Regions from separate parts of the Isoptericola aurantiacus genome, predicted to be linked through region 2. Evidence: predicted binding sites of a transcription regulator. Region 2 holds the regulator's gene; each other region holds the start of a gene.
The links. The regulator LexA, encoded in region 2, represses DNA repair genes until DNA is damaged. The targets are predictions, from matches to a motif close to TCGAACANNTGTTCGA.
Positions count from the first base shown of each region.

Region 1: the regulator LexA is predicted to act here: its motif matches at 4,253-4,268, upstream of uvrA (excinuclease ABC subunit UvrA).
Region 3: the regulator LexA is predicted to act here: its motif matches at 2,478-2,493, upstream of ACIQLL_RS03270 (HNH endonuclease signature motif containing protein).

Region 1 is NZ_JBJBAE010000002.1:432,691-438,866, forward strand. Features, by position in the region: gene uvrC (excinuclease ABC subunit UvrC) at 1-692, opposite strand, end outside; gene ACIQLL_RS08855 (OsmC family protein) at 751-1,260, opposite strand; gene uvrA (excinuclease ABC subunit UvrA) at 1,278-4,223, opposite strand; gene ACIQLL_RS08865 (YciI family protein) at 4,341-4,634, shown strand; gene ACIQLL_RS08870 (TerC family protein) at 4,655-5,659, opposite strand; gene ACIQLL_RS08875 (TerC family protein) at 5,656-6,176, opposite strand, start outside.
Region 2 is NZ_JBJBAE010000004.1:209,491-215,666, forward strand. Features, by position in the region: gene ACIQLL_RS13320 (ATP-dependent DNA helicase) at 1-1,835, shown strand, start outside; gene ACIQLL_RS13325 (L-lactate dehydrogenase) at 1,846-2,805, shown strand; gene lexA (transcriptional repressor LexA) at 2,830-3,582, opposite strand; gene ACIQLL_RS13335 (LysM peptidoglycan-binding domain-containing protein) at 3,811-4,152, shown strand; gene nrdR (transcriptional regulator NrdR) at 4,241-4,732, shown strand; gene ACIQLL_RS13345 (DUF5302 domain-containing protein) at 4,773-4,955, shown strand; gene serA (phosphoglycerate dehydrogenase) at 4,971-6,176, opposite strand, start outside.
Region 3 is NZ_JBJBAE010000001.1:726,250-732,425, reverse strand. Features, by position in the region: gene ACIQLL_RS03285 (amino acid permease) at 1-913, shown strand, start outside; gene ACIQLL_RS03280 (MOSC domain-containing protein) at 919-1,599, shown strand; gene idi (isopentenyl-diphosphate Delta-isomerase) at 1,668-2,273, shown strand; gene ACIQLL_RS03270 (HNH endonuclease signature motif containing protein) at 2,642-4,255, shown strand; gene ACIQLL_RS03265 (PH domain-containing protein) at 4,266-4,811, opposite strand; gene ACIQLL_RS03260 (histidine phosphatase family protein) at 4,832-5,467, opposite strand; gene ACIQLL_RS03255 (NfeD family protein) at 5,563-6,033, shown strand; gene ACIQLL_RS03250 (flotillin family protein) at 6,078-6,176, shown strand, end outside.

The DNA.
Region 1 (6,176 bases), on a different contig from region 2:
GCAGCCTGCTCGTACTCCATCTCCGCCGCCGCCTGCGCCATCTGCCGCTCCAGACGCTTGACGAAGCGACCGGTGTCCCCCGCCATGAAGTCGCACAGGTCGTCGGCCAGCGCACGGTGCTCGTCCGGGCCGATCCGTCCGACGCACGGCGCCGAGCACTTGTCGATGTAGCCCAGCAGGCACGGCCGGCCCGACTGCTGGGCCCGACGGTAGACACCGGCCGAGCAGGTCCGCACGGGAAACACCCGCAGCAGCAGGTCCAGCGTCTCGCGGATCGCCCAGGCGTGACCGTACGGGCCGAAGTACCGGGTCCCGGGACGCTTGGTCCCGCGCATCACCTGGGCGCGAGGGATCTCCTCGCCCATCGTCACCGCCAGGTAGGGGTACGACTTGTCGTCGCGGTACTTGACGTTGAACCGCGGGTCGTACTCCTTGATCCACGTGTACTCGAGCGCGAGCGCCTCGACCTCCGTCTCGACGACGGTCCACTCCACGGAGGCGGCCGTGGTGACCATCTGCTGGGTGCGGTGGTGCAGGTTGGCGACGTCCTGGAAGTAGCTGGACAGCCGCTGGCGGAGGTTCTTCGCCTTGCCGACGTAGATGACGCGGCCGTGCGGGTCGCGGAACCGGTACACGCCCGGCGACGTCGGGATCTCCCCCGGCTTCGGTCGGTAGGTCGCTGGGTCGGCCATGGGCACAGACTAGGTCAGCGCGCCGACACGGCAGGAACGGCCGGGGCCGTCCGACCGGTCAGGTCGCGTCCGAGGTGAGGTGCAGCGGCGCGGGCTCGACCAGGACCCGGAAGTTGACGCTGCGGGACAGGAAGCAGAGCGCGTGGGCGCGCTCGTGCAACGCCGCGACGTGCTCGTCGTCGGCCTTCTCCCCCGGATCGACGACGATGCGCGGGTGGAGCGTGACGTCGGAGAACTGCCCCTCACCACGGCCCTCGACGCGCATGGTCCCGGTGGCGTCGTCGGAGTACTCGCGCACGACGACACCGGCCTCGGCCGCCAGGTGCAGGAACCACAGCATGTGGCACTGCGCCAGGCTCGCCACGAACAGGTCCTCGGGGCTGAACCGCTCGGGATCCCCCCGGAACGCCGGGTCGGCACTGCCGGGGAGCACGGGCCGGCCGGGCAGGGCGACGTCGTGGTCGCGGGTGTACGCGGTGTACGACGACGTCGCGCCGGCCGGGCTGCCGGCGTCGAGCGAGGCGGTGGGCCAGGTGACGGTGACGGCGTACGAGTGGTGGGCTCCCATGGCGACACCGTAGGGGGTCAGGCTGCGCGGCGCTTGGCGGCGCGTGCCCGGCTCCCGGCCTTCCCGCGTGCTCCGGTCGGTGCGGACACCGGCGGTGCCGGAGGGTCCACGGGCACGTCGGGGAGCGTCTCGAGGATCTCGGCCAGGAAGCGCCCCGTGTGGCTCGCCTCGACCCGGGCGACCTCCTCCGGGGTGCCCTCGGCCACGACCAGCCCGCCGCCCGAGCCGCCCTCGGGACCCATGTCCACGATCCAGTCCGCAGACTTGATCACGTCCAGGTTGTGCTCGATGACCAGCACGGTGTTGCCCTTGTCGACCAGGGACTGCAGCACACCCAGCAGCTTGCGGATGTCCTCGAAGTGCAGCCCCGTCGTCGGCTCGTCGAGCACGTAGACCGTGCGCCCCGTGGACCGCTTCTGCAGCTCGCTGGCGAGCTTGACGCGCTGCGCCTCGCCCCCGGACAGCGTCGGTGCGGGCTGACCCAGCCGGACGTACCCCAGGCCGACCTCCACCAGCGTGGTCAGGTGCCGGGAGATCGCCGGGAACGCGGCGAAGAACTCCGCGGCCTCCTCGATCGGCATGTCGAGCACGTCGGCGACCGTCCTGCCCTTGAAGTGGACCTCGAGGGTCTCCCGGTTGTACCGGGCGCCGTGGCACACCTCGCACGGGACGTAGACGTCCGGCAGGAAGTTCATCTCGATCTTCAGCGTGCCGTCACCCGAGCAGGCCTCGCAGCGACCGCCCTTGACGTTGAACGAGAACCGGCCGGGCCCGTAGCCGCGGACCTTGGCCTCCTCGGTCTCGGCGAAGATCTTGCGCACCCGGTCCCAGACCCCGGTGTACGTGGCCGGGTTGGACCGCGGCGTGCGGCCGATCGGCCCCTGGTCGACGTGCACCACCTTGTCCAGGTGGTCCGTGCCGGTGACGCGGGTGTGGCGCCCGGCCACCTGACGCGCCCCGTTGAGCTCGTTGGCGAGCACCGTGTGCAGGATCGAGTTCACCAGGGTCGACTTCCCCGAGCCGGACACACCCGTGACGGCGGTGAGCACCCCCACGGGGAACGAGACGTCGATGTCACGCAGGTTGTTCTCGCGCGCTCCCACGACGGTGAGCTGACGCTTGCGGTCGACGCCACGCCGGGTCGCCGGCAGCGCGATCGCGCGGCGTCCCGCCAGGTAGGCACCGGTCATCGATCCCTCGGCCTCGAGCAGACCGGCGTAGTCGCCGGAGTGCACGACCTGCCCGCCGTGCTCCCCCGCGCCGGGGCCGACGTCGACGATCCAGTCGGCGGAGCGGATCGTGTCCTCGTCGTGCTCGACCACGATGAGGGTGTTGCCCAGGTCCCGCAGCCGGCTCAGCGTGTCGATGAGGCGCCGGTTGTCCCGCTGGTGCAGGCCGATGCTCGGTTCGTCGAGCACGTACAGCACGCCCACCAGTCCCGAACCGATCTGCGTGGCCAGGCGGATCCGTTGCGCCTCGCCCCCGGAGAGCGTGCCGGCCGCGCGCTCCAGGGTCAAGTAGTGCAGACCCACGTCGAGCAGGAACCCGAGCCGGGCGTGGATCTCCTTGAGGACCTCGGCCGCGATCGCCCGCTCCCGCGTCCCGAGCTCGAGGGCGTCCAGGTACTCCTTGGCGTCGGCGATCGGCAGGCGGCAGACGTCCCAGATGGACTTGGACCCCACCTTGACGGCCAGGACCTCCGGCTTGAGCCGGGCGCCCGAGCACGTCGGGCACGGCACCTGACGCATGAACGCCTCGTAACGGTCCTTCGACCAGTCCGACTCCGTCTCGGAGTGCCGCCGCTCGATGAAGGTGATGGCCCCCTCGAAGCCCGTGGAGTACTGCCGTTCGCGGCCCCAGCGGTTGCGGTAGCGCACGTGCACCTTGTGGTTGCGCCCGTGCAGGATCGCCTCGCGTGCCCGGGCAGGCAGCGCGCGCCAGGGGACGTCGAGGGAGAACGTCATCTCCTCCGCGAGCGCCGTGAGGACCCGCTCGAAGTACTCCGACGAGGTCTGCGCCCACGGCGCCACCGCGCCCTCGCGCAACGTCCGTTCCGGGTCCGGGACCACGAGCTCCGGGTCGACCTCGAGGCGGAACCCGATCCCGGTGCACTCGGGGCACGCCCCGTACGGCGCGTTGAACGAGAACGTCCGCGGTTCGATCTCGTCGAGGCTCAGCGGGTGGTCGTTGGGGCAGGACCGCTTCTCGGAGTACTTGCGCACCCGGTCGAGATCGTCGATGCCGGCGTCCACCAGCTCGACCATCACCAGACCGCCCGCCAGGCCGAGCGCCGTCTCGACGGAGTCCGTCAGCCGGCGCTGGACGCCCTCCCGGGCGACCAGCCGGTCGACGACGACCTCGATGTCGTGCTTGAGCTTCTTCTCCAGCGCGGGCGGGCTGGCGAGCTGGACCACCTCGCCGTCCACGCGCGCCCGGGCGAACCCCTGGGTCTGCAGCTCGGAGAAGAGCTCGGCGTACTCCCCCTTGCGCCCCCGCACCACCGGGGCGAGCACCTGGTATCGCGTCCCTTCGGGCAGCTCCAGGATCTTGTCCACGATCTGCTGCGGGGTCTGCGCCTGGACGGGCTCGTCGCACACCGGGCAGTGCTGGGTGCCGGCCCGCGCGAAGAGCAGCCGCAGGTAGTCGTAGACCTCCGTGATGGTGCCGACCGTCGAGCGCGGGTTGCGGTTGGTCGACTTCTGGTCGATCGACACCGCAGGGCTCAGCCCCTCGATGAAGTCGACGTCGGGCTTGTCCATCTGCCCGAGGAACTGCCGCGCGTACGCGGACAGCGACTCGACGTAGCGACGCTGACCCTCGGCGAAGATCGTGTCGAAGGCCAGCGAGGACTTGCCCGACCCGGACAGACCGGTGAACACGATGAGCGAGTCGCGCGGCAGGTCGAGGTCGACGTTGCGCAGGTTGTGCTCACGGGCACCGGAGACGACGAGGCGGTTGCTCACCGCAGCATCCTACGGCGCCGCGCCGACATTCGTACAGGTGTTCCATGCCACAGCGTCACCCCGTCGGTGGGGTGCGGACGCCCACCGGCCCCGGGCGCATCTGCTTGGATGTCGGCCATGGCCATCATCGCTGTCACCTACACCTACGCCGCCGAACCCGAGCGGCTCGACGCCGTGCGACCCGAGCACCGGGAGTTCCTCGGCGACCTGCACGCCACCGGGGTGGTGGTGGTCTCCGGCCCGCTGCCCGCCACCGCGGCGCGGTCGGCCGGGGCGCTCCTGATCCTCGAGGCACCGGACGCCGAGGTGGCGCTCCACCTGCTGGACGCCGACCCGTTCGTGCGCGCCGGGCTCGTCACCGAACGGTCCGCGCGCGAGTGGGTCCCGGTGATCGGCAGCCTCGGCGGCTGAGACCGTGGCGACCCGCACCGTCAGGACGCGTCCGGGCCCCTGCCGACGTCGGACGGCGTCGTGCTGCGGGTCGTGAGCAGGCTCGCCACGGTCGCCACCGCCAGCGAACCGACGATGACGACCAGCGAGAGCCAGAGGGGGACCTCCGGGACCCAGCGGATCGGCTGCCCGCCGTTGATGAAGGGCACGGAGTTCTCCGCCATCGCCTCCAGGACGAGCTTGATCCCGATGAACCCGAGGATCGCCGCCAGCGCCATCGGCAGGAAGACCAGCCGCTCGAGCAGCCCGCCCAGCAGGAAGTACAGCTGACGCAGTCCCATGAGAGCGAACACGTTCGCGGTGAACACGATGAACGGGTCGCGGGTGAGGCCGAAGATCGCCGGGATCGAGTCGAGGGCGAAGAGCAGGTCCGTCGAACCGATCGCGAAGAACACCACGAGCATCGGTGTCCAGGTCCGTCGACCGTCCACGACCGTGCGCAGCCGGCCGCCGTCGTAGCGCTCCGTGACGGGCAGCACTCGCCGCAGGAGCCGGATCGCCACGTTCTCGGAGTACTCCTCGTCGTCGTCGCCGACCACCAGCTTGACCGCCGTGTAGACCAGGAAGGCACCGAACAGGTAGAACACCCACACGAACTGCTCGATGATCGCCGCACCCGCCACGATGAACCCGGCGCGCAGCACCAGGGCGACGATGATGCCGACCATCAGGACGCGTTGCTGCTGCTCCCGCGGCACGGCGAACCGCGACATGATGATGACGAACACGAACAGGTTGTCCACGCTCAGGGAGTACTCCGTGAGCCAGCCGGCGTAGAACTCCCCGGCCGGCGCCGAGCCGCCGACCGCCAGCAGCACCAGCCCGAACGCCAACGCCAGGGCGACGTAGAACGCCACCCACAGGCTGCTCTCCTTCATCGTCGGCACGTGCGGGCGGCGGGCCACGATCAGGAGGTCCACGACGAGCAGCACGCCGATCGCCGCGAGCGCCGTGACCTCGAACCACAGGGGAAGCTCGTGGGTCACGCGTCACGCTCCGGCGTCCGGCTGCCGACCCGTGCGTCACGGCGCGACCTGGCGAGCGATGCGACGGTCGTGATGGTCAGCACGACGACGATGAACGACAGCGACACGGTCGTGGAGATCTCCGGGATCGCCTCGACGTGCTCACCGCCGTTGACGAACGGCAGCTCGTTGGTGTGCAGCGCGTGGATGACCAGCTTGACGCCGATGAACCCGAGGATCGCCGCGAGACCGTAGTTGAGGTAGACGAGCCGGTCGAGGAGCCCGTCGACGAGGAAGTAGAGCTGGCGCAGCCCGAGCAGCGAGAACGCGTTGGCGGCGAACACCAGGAACGTCTCCTGCGTCAGGCCGAAGATCGCCGGGATCGAGTCGACCGCGAAGAGCAGGTCGGCGCTGCCGATGGCGATCATGACGATGAGCATCGGCGTGATGTACCGCTTGCCGTCGATCGTCGTGACCATGTGGTGGTCGACGTAGTCGTCGGTGGTCGGGAAGATCCGCCGGGTCAGGCGCAGGACGC
Region 2 (6,176 bases):
ATCACGCCGTGACGGCCGGGGAGCGGGTCGTGGTCTCCACCGCGACGCTCGCCCTGCAGCGGCAGGTGATCACCCGCGACCTCCCGCTGGTGGCGGACGCCGTCGCCCCCCGCCTGCCCCGGCCCGCCAAGGTGGCGCTCCTCAAGGGGTGGCACAACTACCTGTGCCGCCACAAGGTGGCCGGGGGCTATCCCACCGAGGGGTCCACCCTCTTCGACCTCCCGGCCGACCCCGGACCGGGCGAGGGCGCCGCCGCGGAGCAGCACCCGGCATCGTCGGGCGGGCGCGTCGACGACGGTGCGCGGCTGGCGGACCACGTGCGGCGGCTGCACGCCTGGGCCGAGGAGAGCGACACCGGCGACCGCGACGACCTGGTGCCCGGCGTGCCGGACCGCGCCTGGCGGCAGGTGTCGGTGACGTCGTTGGAATGTCTCGGGCAGCGCTGCCCGCTCATCGAGGAGTGCTTCGGGGAGCGGGCCCGGCTGGCCGCGCGGGAGGCCGACGTCGTCGTCACGAACCACGCGATGCTCGGGATCGCGGCCTCGGGGAACCCGAACGTGCTGCCGGAGCACGGTGTGCTCGTGGTCGACGAGGCGCACGAGCTGGCCGACCGCATCACGGCCGCCGCCACCGTCGACCTCGCGGCCGGGACGGTGGAGCACGCCGCCCGGCTCGCGCGCCGGCACGGGGGAGTGCGCACCGACGACCTCGACGCCACCGCCACCACCCTGGCCCGGATGCTCCTCGAGGTTCCCGCCGAACGGTACCCGCAGGGTCTGCCGGACGAGCTGCGTGCCGTCGTCGCCTCGGTGCGGGACGCAGCTCGCGGCCTGCTCACCGAGCTGCGCCCGGACAAGAACGCGGAGGCGGACTCCGGGGTCAAGATGGCTCAGTCCGCCGTCCAGCAGCTCTTCGACGTCACCGAGCGCATGGCCGCCGAGGACACCTCCGGAGACGTCCTGTGGTGCTCGCGCCCGCCGGCGGACGCCCCCTGGGGCGACGGCGTCGCCCGGTTGCACGCCGCCCCGCTGGCCGTGGCCGGGCTGATCGGCAGCCAGCTGCTCGGCGAGCGGACCGCCGTCCTGACGTCCGCCACCCTCGAGCTGGGCGGCACGTTCGACCCGGTCGCACGGTCGCTGGGCCTGGAGGTGTCCACCGGGGGCGACGACGCTTCCTGGCGGGGGGTCGACGTCGGCAGCCCGTTCGACTACGCCACCCAGGGCATCTGCTACGTGGCCCGGCACCTGCCGGCCCCCGGGCGTGAGCCGACCACCGAGGCGCAGCTCGACGAGATCGCCGACCTGGTCGAGGCGGCGGGCGGCCGCACCCTCGGGTTGTTCTCCTCGCGACGCGCTGCCACCGCGGCCGCCGAGGCCATGCGCGAGCGCCTCGACGTCCCGGTGCTGTGCCAGGGCGACGACCAGCTGCCCACCCTGGTGCGCCGGTTCAGCGAGGACCCCGCCACCTGTCTGTTCGGCACGCTGTCCCTCTGGCAGGGCGTCGACGTCCCCGGAGACGCCTGCCGACTGGTGATCATCGACCGCATCCCCTTCCCGCGACCGGACGACCCGGTCAAGGCGGCGCGGGCGCGCGCCGTGGAGGAAGCGGGCGGGAACGGCTTCATGCAGGTCGCCGCGACGCATGCGGCCCTGTTGCTGGCCCAGGGTTCCGGACGGCTCATCCGCTCGGTCACCGACCGGGGGGTGGTCGCGGTGCTGGACCCGCGGCTCGCCACGGCCCGGTACGGCACCTTCCTGGCCCGCTCGTTGCCGCCGTTCTGGAAGACGACGGACCCGCAGCTGGTTCGGGCTGCGCTCCGCCGCCTCGACGCCTAGCGTTGCTGCCGTGACCGAGACCCGCAGCACCACGAAGCTGGCCGTCGTCGGAGCAGGCGCCGTCGGTGCCACGCTCGCCTACGCCTCGCTCGCTCGGGGCACCGCCCGGAACGTCGCGTTGCTCGACGTCAACAAGGCCAAGGTCGAGGCCGAGGTCCTCGACCTGCGGCACGGCGGGATGTTCGTCCCGCAGGCGGAGGTGCACGGGTCCGACGACGTCGAGGTCTGCCGTGGTGCGGACGTCGTCGTCGTGACGGCGGGGGCCAAGCAGAAGCCGGGCCAGTCGCGGCTCGACCTGGCGGAGGCCACGATCGGACTGACGCGGGCGATCCTGCCGGGGCTGGTGGAGGTGGCGCCGGACGCGATCTACATCATGGTGACCAACCCCGTCGACGTCGTGACCTATGCGGCCCAGCAGATCTCGGGGCTGCCGCACGAGCGGGTGTTCGGTTCGGGCACGGTGCTCGACTCGTCGCGGCTGCGTGCGGCCCTGGCGGAGCACTGCGGTGTGGCGACGGGCAACGTGCACGCCTACATCGCCGGGGAGCACGGGGACTCGGAGATCGCCCTGTGGGACTCGGCGCGGATCGCCGGGGTGCCCCTGCTCGAGTGGACCGCGCTGCCGGGACGCCCGCCGCTCGACGACGTGGCGCGCGAGACCATCGCCCGCGACGTCGTCGAGTCGGCGTACCGGGTCATCGCCGGCAAGGGCGCCACGAACTACGCCGTCGGCCTGGCCGTGACGCGCATCGTCGAGGCGGTGCTCAACGACGAGCACCGCGTCATGCCCGTCTCCACGCGGCTCGAGGGCTTCCGGGGCATCAGCGACGTCTGCCTGTCGGTCCCGACCCTGGTGGACGCGCGCGGTGCGACCACGACGGTCGCGACGCCGTTGTCCGACGTCGAGCTGGCCGGCCTGCGGGCGTCTGCCGACCACGTGCGGGCCGTGCAGCGCCGGTTCGGATTCTGAACCGGCGGCGTCGCGGAGCCCGGTTCAGAGGCTCCGCAGCACCGCGACCACCCTGCCGAGGACCTGGGCCTCGTCGCCGGCGATGGGGCTGTAGGCAGGGTTCTGCGGCAGCAGCCAGGTGTGTCCCCCGGTCTGCTTGAAGGTCTTGACCGTCGCCTCACCATCGATCATCGCGGCCACGATCTCGCCCTGCTCGGCGACGTTCTGCCGCCGGACGACGACCCAGTCGCCGTCGCAGATGGCGGCCTCGACCATCGAGTCGCCCGTCACCTTGAGCAGGAACAGCTCGCCGTCGCCGACGAGCTGACGGGGCAGCGGAAAGACGTCCTCGACGACCTGCTCGGCGAGGATCGGGCCGCCGGCGGCGATGCGGCCGACGACCGGGACGTAGGAAGGGCGGGGAGTCTCGTCGCTCTCCCCGTCGGGCGTGGGCGCGGCGGGGACGACGGGCTCGTCCGTGCCGGACGTGCGGCCGGTGACGGGGTCGACGACCTCCATGGCGCGCGGACGGTTCGGGTCGCGCCGCAGGAACCCCTTGCGTTCGAGCGTGGTGAGCTGGTGCTTGACCGACGACGGGCTCGCCAGCCCGACGGCCTCCCCGATCTCCCGCATGGTGGGCGGGTAGCCACGGGACTCGACGGACTCGCGGATCGTCTCCAGGACGCGCCGCTGTCGCGTCGTCAGGCGGTCAGGACCCGGTGCGAGCTGGGAGACGGACGCGAGCGCGCCGTCGTGCGTGCCGGCCGCCCCGGCGTCCGTCTCGCGTGGCGTCGTCATCCGTCTCTCCTGTCGTCGAACCTGTGGTGCTCCGGTGCCGGACAGCCCTTGGACCTGGGCAAACCCGTCGTCGCGCTGTGGTCAGCCTAGGGCAGATCGGCATCGACTTCAAACATCTGTTCGAGATCTCTCGACGCGTGTCGGGGCGCCGTGCTATGAATGGTACAGATGTTCGACGAACATACGTATGACGCACACGCGTTCGATTCCGAGAGGCGGGGACCGATCATGGCTGCAGTTGTCGCAGGTCCGGTGAGCGACCCGGGGTTCGCGGGCCTGGCAGGGCTGAGGCTCACGAGGCGCGGTCGGCTGGTCGTGGCCGTCCTGACCGTGCTGGTCGCCCTGACGCTCGGAGGGTGGGGCGTCGGCGCCGTCGCGGGCGACGGTGGAGAGCCGCTGGAGGTCCGCCTGCACACGGTGGTCCCGGGTGAGACGTTGTGGCGTCATGCGAGCCAGGTCGCGGGGCCGGGGCAGGACGTCCGTGAGGTGGTGGCCCAGATCAAGGAGATCAACGGGATGCGTTCGTCCGACCTGCGGGTCGGGCAGGTGATCGTGCTGCCCCGCGACTAGCGGCACGTCTTCTTGCACCGGGCGGGCTCGGCCGCATACTTTCGTCGGGCAGTCGGGCAGAAGCCCGGCACCGACCGCAGGAGAACCGATGCACTGCCCGTTCTGCCGCCACCCCGACTCCCGTGTCGTCGACTCCAGGACGTCGGACGACGGCGCCGCCATCCGGCGTCGTCGGCAGTGCCCGTCGTGCCAGCGGCGGTTCACGACGATCGAGACAGCGAGCCTGTCCGTCGTGAAGCGCTCGGGCGTGACGGAGCCGTTCAGCCGGGACAAGGTGGTCTCCGGGGTGCGCAAGGCCTGTCAGGGCCGACCCGTCAGCGGGGACGACCTCGCCCTCCTGGCCCAGAGGGTCGAGGAAGCGTTGCGGAGCGCGGGCAGCGCGGAGATCGACGCCTACGAGATCGGGTTGGCGATCCTCGGGCCCCTGCGCGAGCTCGACGAGGTCGCCTATCTCCGGTTCGCCTCGGTCTACCAGGCCTTCGAGTCGCTGGACGACTTCGAGTCCGCCATCACGTCGTTGCGCGCCGAGCACGCCGAGCGGGCCGCGGCCGCGGCGGACGAGGCGCCGACGGACCGATAAGCCCTGGCGCTCGGTACGCCGGGGGCGCATGCTGGACGCCATGACCGCCGACAAGAAGTCGCAGGGGCCCGACGACGCCACCAAGGAACGCTTCAAGGAGGCCTTGGCGAAGAAGCACGCCGCGAGCCACCCGAGCGCCGACGGGGGACGCAACACCGGTCCCGTGCACGGTTCGGAGACCGCCGGCCAGGTCCAGCCGATCTTCCGGCGCAAGTCCGGCTGACCCGGCCGGTCCCGCTCAGCGGGCGGCGGGACCCGGGGGGAACTCGGGTCGCTCGAACGCGTCGCGGATGCGCAGACGGACGGTGGTGGCCATCTCCATGAGCTTGGACGACGCTCCCCGGTGCGTGACGTCGGAGATGTCGGTGACCACGTAGCCGAGATCGCCGCGGGTGGCGAGCATCTGCGCCTCGATGTTCGCCCCGTGGTCGGCGAAGACCTGGTTGACGGCCGCGAGCACCCCGGGCACGTTGCGGTGCAGCAGGGCGATGCGACCCACGCCGGTGTGCTCGAGCTGCAGGTTGGGCAGGTTGACCGAGAGCGTCGTCGACCCCGTGAAGAGGTAGTCGCGCAGCTTCTTGGCCACGAAGTGGCCGATCGACTGCTGCGCCTCCTCCGTCGAACCGCCCACGTGGGGGGTGAGGACGACGTTGTCGAGCCCGCGCAGCGGCGACTCGAAGTGATCGCCCCGCTTCTTGGGCTCGGCGGGGAACACGTCCACCGCGGCACCGGAGAGATGTCCGGACAGGATGTGCTCGCGGAGCGCCTCGACGTCCACGACGAAACCGCGCGACAGGTTGAGGAAGATCGCCCCGGGCTTCATGCGCGCGAACAGGTCCTCGCCGAACAGCCCGGCGTTGCCTGGCCGGCCGTCGACGTGGATGGTGACCGCGTCGGCGATCTCGAGCAGCTGGTCGAGCGTCTCGACGCGCCGTGCGTTGCCCAGGGCCAGCTTCTCGTCGGTGTCGAAGAACACGACGCGCATGCCCAGGTTCTCCGCGAGCACGGACAGCTGCGAACCGATGTTGCCGTAGCCGATGATGCCCAGCGTGCGTCCGCGCACCTCGTGCGAGCCGTCCGCGGTCTTGTCCCACACGCCGTCGTGCAGCGCCTTGTCCCGCACGGTGAGGCGGCGGGTCAGGGCGATGATCTCGGAGACCGCGAGCTCGACCACGGAGCGCGTGTTGGAGAACGGCGCGTTGAACACGGCCACGCCCTGGGCGGCGGCGGCCTCGAGGTCGATCTGGTTGGTCCCGATCGAGAAGGTCCCCACCGCGAGCAGGCCCGGCAGGGACTCCAGGACGCGGCGGGTGACCTGGGTCTTGGACCGGATACCGAGGATCTGGAAGTCGGTGAGGGTCTCGATGAGCTCGTCCTCGTCGAGGGCGCCGGGGCGCACCTCGACCTCGATCTCTGCGTCACGCAGGATCTGGACGGCGTCGGG
Region 3 (6,176 bases), on a different contig from region 2:
GGCGTTCCTCGCCGTCGGGCTGCTCATCGTCCTGGGCGTGATCCCCGTCGCGGGGTCGGTGCTGGGGGACTGGGCCGCGCACGGCGGGTTCGCCCCCGCGGGCGTCCCCGGGGTGGCCGCCGGCCTGCTCGCCGTCGCCTTCGCGTTCGGCGGCGTCGAGATCGTGGCGATCGCCGCCGCCGAGGCGCACGACCCGCGCGACGCCGTCGCGCGCGCCACCCGCACCATCCTGTGGCGCATCCTGTTCTTCTACCTCGGGTCCGTCGCGGTCGTCGTGGCGCTCGTCCCGTGGGACGACGCCGACGCGCTGACGTCGCCGTTCGTCGCGGTGCTGGAGCTGGCCGGGCTGGACGGCGCCGCGCGGCTGATGGAGGTCGTGGTGGTGCTGGCGCTGCTGAGCGCCTTCAACGCGCAGGTCTACGGCACCTCGCGGATGCTGTTCTCCCTCGGCGAGCGGCGTGACGCACCCGCACCGGTGACGTGGGTGTCGCGGCGCGACGTGCCGTGGGTGTCGGTGCTGGTGTCGGTGTTCTTCGGGGTCGTGGCGGTGCTGCTCAACTGGCTGCTGCCCGACGCGCTGCTGTCGGTGCTGCTCAACGCCGTCGGCTCCGCGCTGATCGTGGTCTGGTTCCTCATCGCCGTCTCGCAGCTGCGGCTGCGGCCCCGTCTGGAGGCAGCGGCCGCCCGGACGGGCGAACCGATGCGGTTGCGGATGTGGGCCTACCCGTGGCTCACCTGGGCCACGCTCGCTGCGCTCGTCGGCCTGGCCGTGCTCATGCTGTCCGACGCCGCGGCTCGCGCCCAGCTCCTGGCGACGGCAGGTCTGGTGGTCGTCATCCTGGGCGCCTACCTCGTCCGGCGGCGCATGGCTGCTCGGCGCGCCGCCGTCGCCGGCCCGCAGGTGGGAGCATGAGCGCCATGGGAGAGCTCCTCGCCGTGTGCCGTGTCCACCAGCTGCTGCCCGACGCCGGGACCGTCGGGATCACCGCCATCGACAAGCGGCCCGTCGACGGCCGCGTGCGGGCCGGGCGGTACGGCCTCTACGCCGACGTCCAGGCCGACCGCCAGAACCACGGCGGCGAGGAGCAGGCGGTCTACGCCTACGCCGCCGAGGACGCGGCGTTCTTCGAGCCGGAGCTCGAGCGGGAGGTCACCCCGGGGCTCTTCGGGGAGAACCTGCGCACCGGGGGCCTGGACGTCTCGGGGGCACTCATCGGGGAGCGCTGGCGGGTCGGTTCGGCCGTGCTGGAGGTGACGCAGCCGCGTACGCCCTGTGGCACCTTCGCCCGCCGGCTCGGCTCCCCGCCCCGCTGGGTGCGGCGGTTCACCGAGGTCGGACGGACCGGCGCCTACCTGCGGGTCGTCGAGCCGGGCGACCTCGCGGCCGGCGACGCCGTCGAGGTCGTGGCACGGCCGTCCCACGGCGTCTCGGTGGCCGGCTGGTTCCGGGCCTGGAACGCCGGACCCTCGGGGTTCGCCGAGGGCGCGCGGCTCGGCGCCGCGCTGGTGCGGTCCGCCGACGACGGCGAGCTCGACCTGAGCACGGACATGCGGTCCCGCGCCGAGAAGGCCGTCGCCCGGACCGCCGCCTCGTCCTGACGGCGCCCGCGCGGGGCGCGTGGTCCGGTCCGGTCCTCCGCCCGGCCGGACCATGACACGATGACTCGATGAGCGAGCACATCCCCGCCGTCGCCGACCACGTGGTGACCTGCGACGAGGCCGGGAACCGGCTCGGCACGGTCCCGCGGGCCGAGGTCCACACGACGGACACCCCCCTGCACCTGGCGTTCTCCTGCTACCTGCTCGACGCCGAGGACCGACTCCTCGTCACGCGGCGCGCCCTGGTCAAGCGCACCTGGCCCGGGGTGTGGACGAACTCGTTCTGCGGGCACCTGCGGTGGACCGAGTCCGAGCCGGACTCGCTGGTACGGCACGCGGAGCACGAGCTGGGGGCCGAGGTGTCGGACATCCAGGTCGTGCTCCCGGAGTTCCGGTACCGGGCCGTGGACGCCTCCGGGGTCGTGGAGAACGAGATCTGCCCCGTGTTCGTCGCGCGGGTGGTCGGTGACGTGGCGCCGAACCCGGACGAGGTCTCCGAGCACGTGTGGGCGCCGGCGGACCGCGTCCGTGCCGCGGTGGAGGCGACCCCGTGGGCGTTCAGCCCGTGGATGGTGCGTCAGCTCGCCGATGTCGCGGCGGTGCCGGCCGCGCAGCGCACCGACGGCGCCCGGGTCCTGACCGACGCGCTGGGGTTGGACCGGCCCCGCGGCTGAGGGCCGGGGCGAGCATCTCCCTGGCGGTGCCTGGCGGTGCCTGGCGGTGCCTGGCGGTGCCTGGCGGTGCCTGGCGGGGCCGTGGCCACGGTTCCTCCTCCGCCCGCCCACAGCCACGTCCTGACGCCGGTCGTCCACCGCTCGCCCGGTGCCGGCCGATCCGTCGCCGGAACCCGTTGCGCGGTCCGGCGGCGACCGCTACTGTCGAACACATGTTCGAGACCGACGCTTCCCACCCGGCGACGCACGCCGCCGGGCCTCGTCGTGCTCGGACCTCGGGATCCGGTGCGGCCAGTGCCCCGGCCGCACCGGACCCGGCCTTCCCCGGGCTTCGGCCAGGGTCGCCGACGGCTGACCACGGGAGTCCGTTGGAGCGCACCTTCCTGGCGCTCGCGGCGAGGACCGTGGCGCGCTGGACGGGGCTCGTCGGCCACGAGCAGGACCACCGGGCGGTGGTGGCGGAGCACTCGCGATCACGTCCCTCGTCCTCGGCGCGCGCGGTGCCCGACGCACCACGTGCCGCGGTGCCCGACGCACCACGTGCCGCGCGGCCCGTCCCGCGGTCGCGTGACCAGCACGACGCGCTGCTGGACGCCACCCCGGGACCGGATGCCGTGTCGGGGCTGGCCGGCCTGGAACCGGCCGACCTGGACGTCGGGGACCTCGTGGACCTCCTGGCGGCCTGGGAGCGCACGGCGGCGTGGGCTCAGGCGCGGTCGGCCGAGGTGCTCGGTGAGCTCCTGGAGCGTGCGCGCGGATCGGCGGAGCACGAGTTCGTCGTCGACGAGGTCGCCGCACGCCTGGGCCTGAGCCGGCACGCGGCCGCGCAGCACGTCACCGTTGCCCACGGTGCCCGATCGATGCCCGAGGTCGCCGACGCGATGGTGGCCGGGGTGGTGGACCGACGCAAGGCCGAGGCCCTGGTCTCCACGGGGCGGATGCCCGACGCCGTCCGGCGGGGTGTGGTGGCCGACCTGCGACCCGAGCTCGAACGGCTCACGGTCCGGCAGATCCGTGAGCGGTTGCGCCGCGCCGAGATCGCTGCCGACCCGCAGGGGGCGCAGGAGCGGCACCGGGAGGCGCGGCGCGGACGGTCCGTCGTCCTCGAGCCGGTGGACGACGCGATGGCCTACCTGACGGCGTACCTGCCCGCGGACGATGCCGCGCTGGCGTTCGCCGTGATCGACGGCGTCGCGGCGGCGCAGCATCGGGTTCCCGGCGAGGATCGCCGGCTCGACGAGTGCCGGGCCGACGCGCTCGTGGCCCTGGTGCAGGGCCGCCTGGCGACGGGCAGCGCGCGGCGGGACCTGACCGCCGAGCGGGACCTGACCGCCGAGCGGAACGTGACCGCTGAGCGGAACGTGACCGCTGAGCGGGACCTGAGGCTGACGCCGCGCGCTGGGATCCCCGCGTGCGAGTGCGACGGAACGTCGAGTCCCGCGGTCCCGGTCGCACCGGCGCCCGTGCAGGTCACCATCGCCGCCTCGACCTTGCTCGGCACGGACGACCTGCCGGCGATCCTCGCCGGGCACGGACCGATACCCGCACCGATGGCGCGGTGCCTGGCGACCGATCCCGACGCCACGTGGCAGCGCATCCTCACCGACCCGGTCACGGGCGTCCTGACGGACCGCTCGTCGCGTTCCTACCGGCCGAGCCCGCGGCTGCGCGCCGCCGTGGTGGCCCGCGACGTGACCTGCACCTTCCCCGGATGTCAGGTACCGGCGCGGCGTGCGGACCTCGACCACGTCGAGCCCTACGACCCGGCGGCGTCGGGTCCACAGACCCACGGCGACAACCTGCAGGCCCTCTGCCGCACCCACCATCGGGCCAAGACCCTCGGCGGCTGGTCGGTGTCCCGGGACGCGGCGACCGGGACGACACGGTGGACCGCGCCGAGCGGCGGGCGGTACGAGCGCCCGCCGTGCATCGCGGACCCGTCGCTCTCACCGCGCCGGGACGGCGGTCCGCCCCCGTTCTGACCCGAGCCGGCTACCGGCGCGGGGAACGGCGCCCGACGCGAGGCGGCTCGGTGGGCGGCCACTCGCCGTCGTCCGACCCGTCGTCGGCGTCGAACAGCAGCTCCTGGATCGTCCGGTGGACCGCGTCGACGTCGGGGACGTCCGGCAGCCGCATGCCCGCCTTCTCGGTGGCGTCGGAGACGATGAGGGTGCCGCAGCCGAACATCCGGTCCACGAGGCCCATCTCGATGCCGATGTCGTTGATGCGGTACAGCGGGATGTCCCGGCCGACCCGCGTCACCAGCCCGGTGCGCATCGCGATGCGCTGGTTGGTGACGGAGAACGACGTGGACCGCCACCGCATCCACGGCAGGAGCACCCACACCACACCGACCAGGGCGAGCAGTCCGAGGCCGGCCCAGCGGGCGGGGCCCTCGGGGACGAGCATCATCACGGCGACGGCGCCGACCAGCAGCGCGACCAGGAGCACGGTGGGCCAGACGAGGGCCTTCGGGTGCTCGTGCAGCTCGAGGACGACGTGCTCGCCGTCGGTGAGGTTCCGCTCGTTCAGCGCCATGCGGCCATCCTCGCACCCGCTCAGCCGGGGTCCACCATGTTCCAGGCGTGGATCGTCGGCAGCTGATGGGAGTACCCCAGGGCGCAGATCGCGGCGCAGCCGAGCTCCAGGTGGGCCCCGAACGTCGGGTCGACGTCGAGCCACGCGGTCGCCAGGACCCGCAGCAGGTGGCCGTGGGCGACGGCGAGGACGGTCCCGCCGTCGGCCATCACCGGCTGCACCCGGGTGACGACCGCGTCGGCGCGGGCGCGGACGGCGGCAAGCGTCTCGCCCGGCGGACCCGGGTCGGCGCCGTCGGGCCGAGGGACGTCGACGCCGTCGCGGAAGATCTCGTAGGGCCGGCCCAGCACGGCGCCGATCTCGGCCGAGGTGCGTCCCTCGGCCGGTCCGTAGTCCCACTCCACGAGGTCGTCGTCGACCACGACCTCACCGAACCCCGCGAGCTCCGCGGTGCGGCGGGCCCGCGCCAGGGGTGAGCAGAGCACGACGGCCGGGTCGAGGCCGGCGAGCCGCCGGCCCGCGCGACGAGCCTCGGCCTCGCCGGCGTCGGTGAGCGGGACGTCGGTGCGGCCCGTGTGACGTCCCGCGGCGGCCCAGGCGGTGTCGCCGTGCCGGAGCAGCACGAGTCGCGGCGAGTCGGTGGCGGGCAGCTCCATGCGTCGATCGTCCCGCAGGACGGCCGGCTCCGCCGCGGGGGTGCGAGATATGGCATTCTTCACACGTTCGTCACGCTTTGACCCCGGAGGCCGTCGTGCTCGTCTTCGCCCTGATCGGTGCCGCCGGTCTCGTCCTGCTGCTGATCTCGCTCGTCGTGGGAGAGATGGTCGACCTCGGTGACGGCGCCCTGTCGGGGACGTCCCTCGGCGTCGGCGCGGTCGTGTTCGGCGCCGTCGGTGCGATCGTCGTGGTCAACGACCTTCCGGTCTGGGTCGCGTACGTCGCCTCGGCCGCCGTCGGTCTCCTGGCCGCCCTGGTGGCCCAGCTCATGATCCGACGCCTCAGTGCCACCGAGGACAACGCGAGCGTCGACCTCGTCGGGGTGCAGGGCACCGCCACGACCGACATCTCGTCGGCCTCGGGCGAGGTGTCGCTCGACGCCGTGAGCGAGCTCGAGCGCCGCCTGGCGTGGTCCCTCGAGCCGATCGAGGCCGGGACCCGCATCGTCGTGCTCGAGCACCAGCCCCACAGCGTCCGGGTCGGGCCGTACCGCCCGGTCGACTAGCACCAGCACACCAACCCGAAGGGATCGGCGCTCCGGCGCACATCATGGACAACCCCAGCTTCGTGACCACCCTCGCCGTGGTCGCCGTCGTGATCGCGTTCCTCGCGGTCGGGATCTTCGTCGCCCAGCGCATCCGCCGGGTC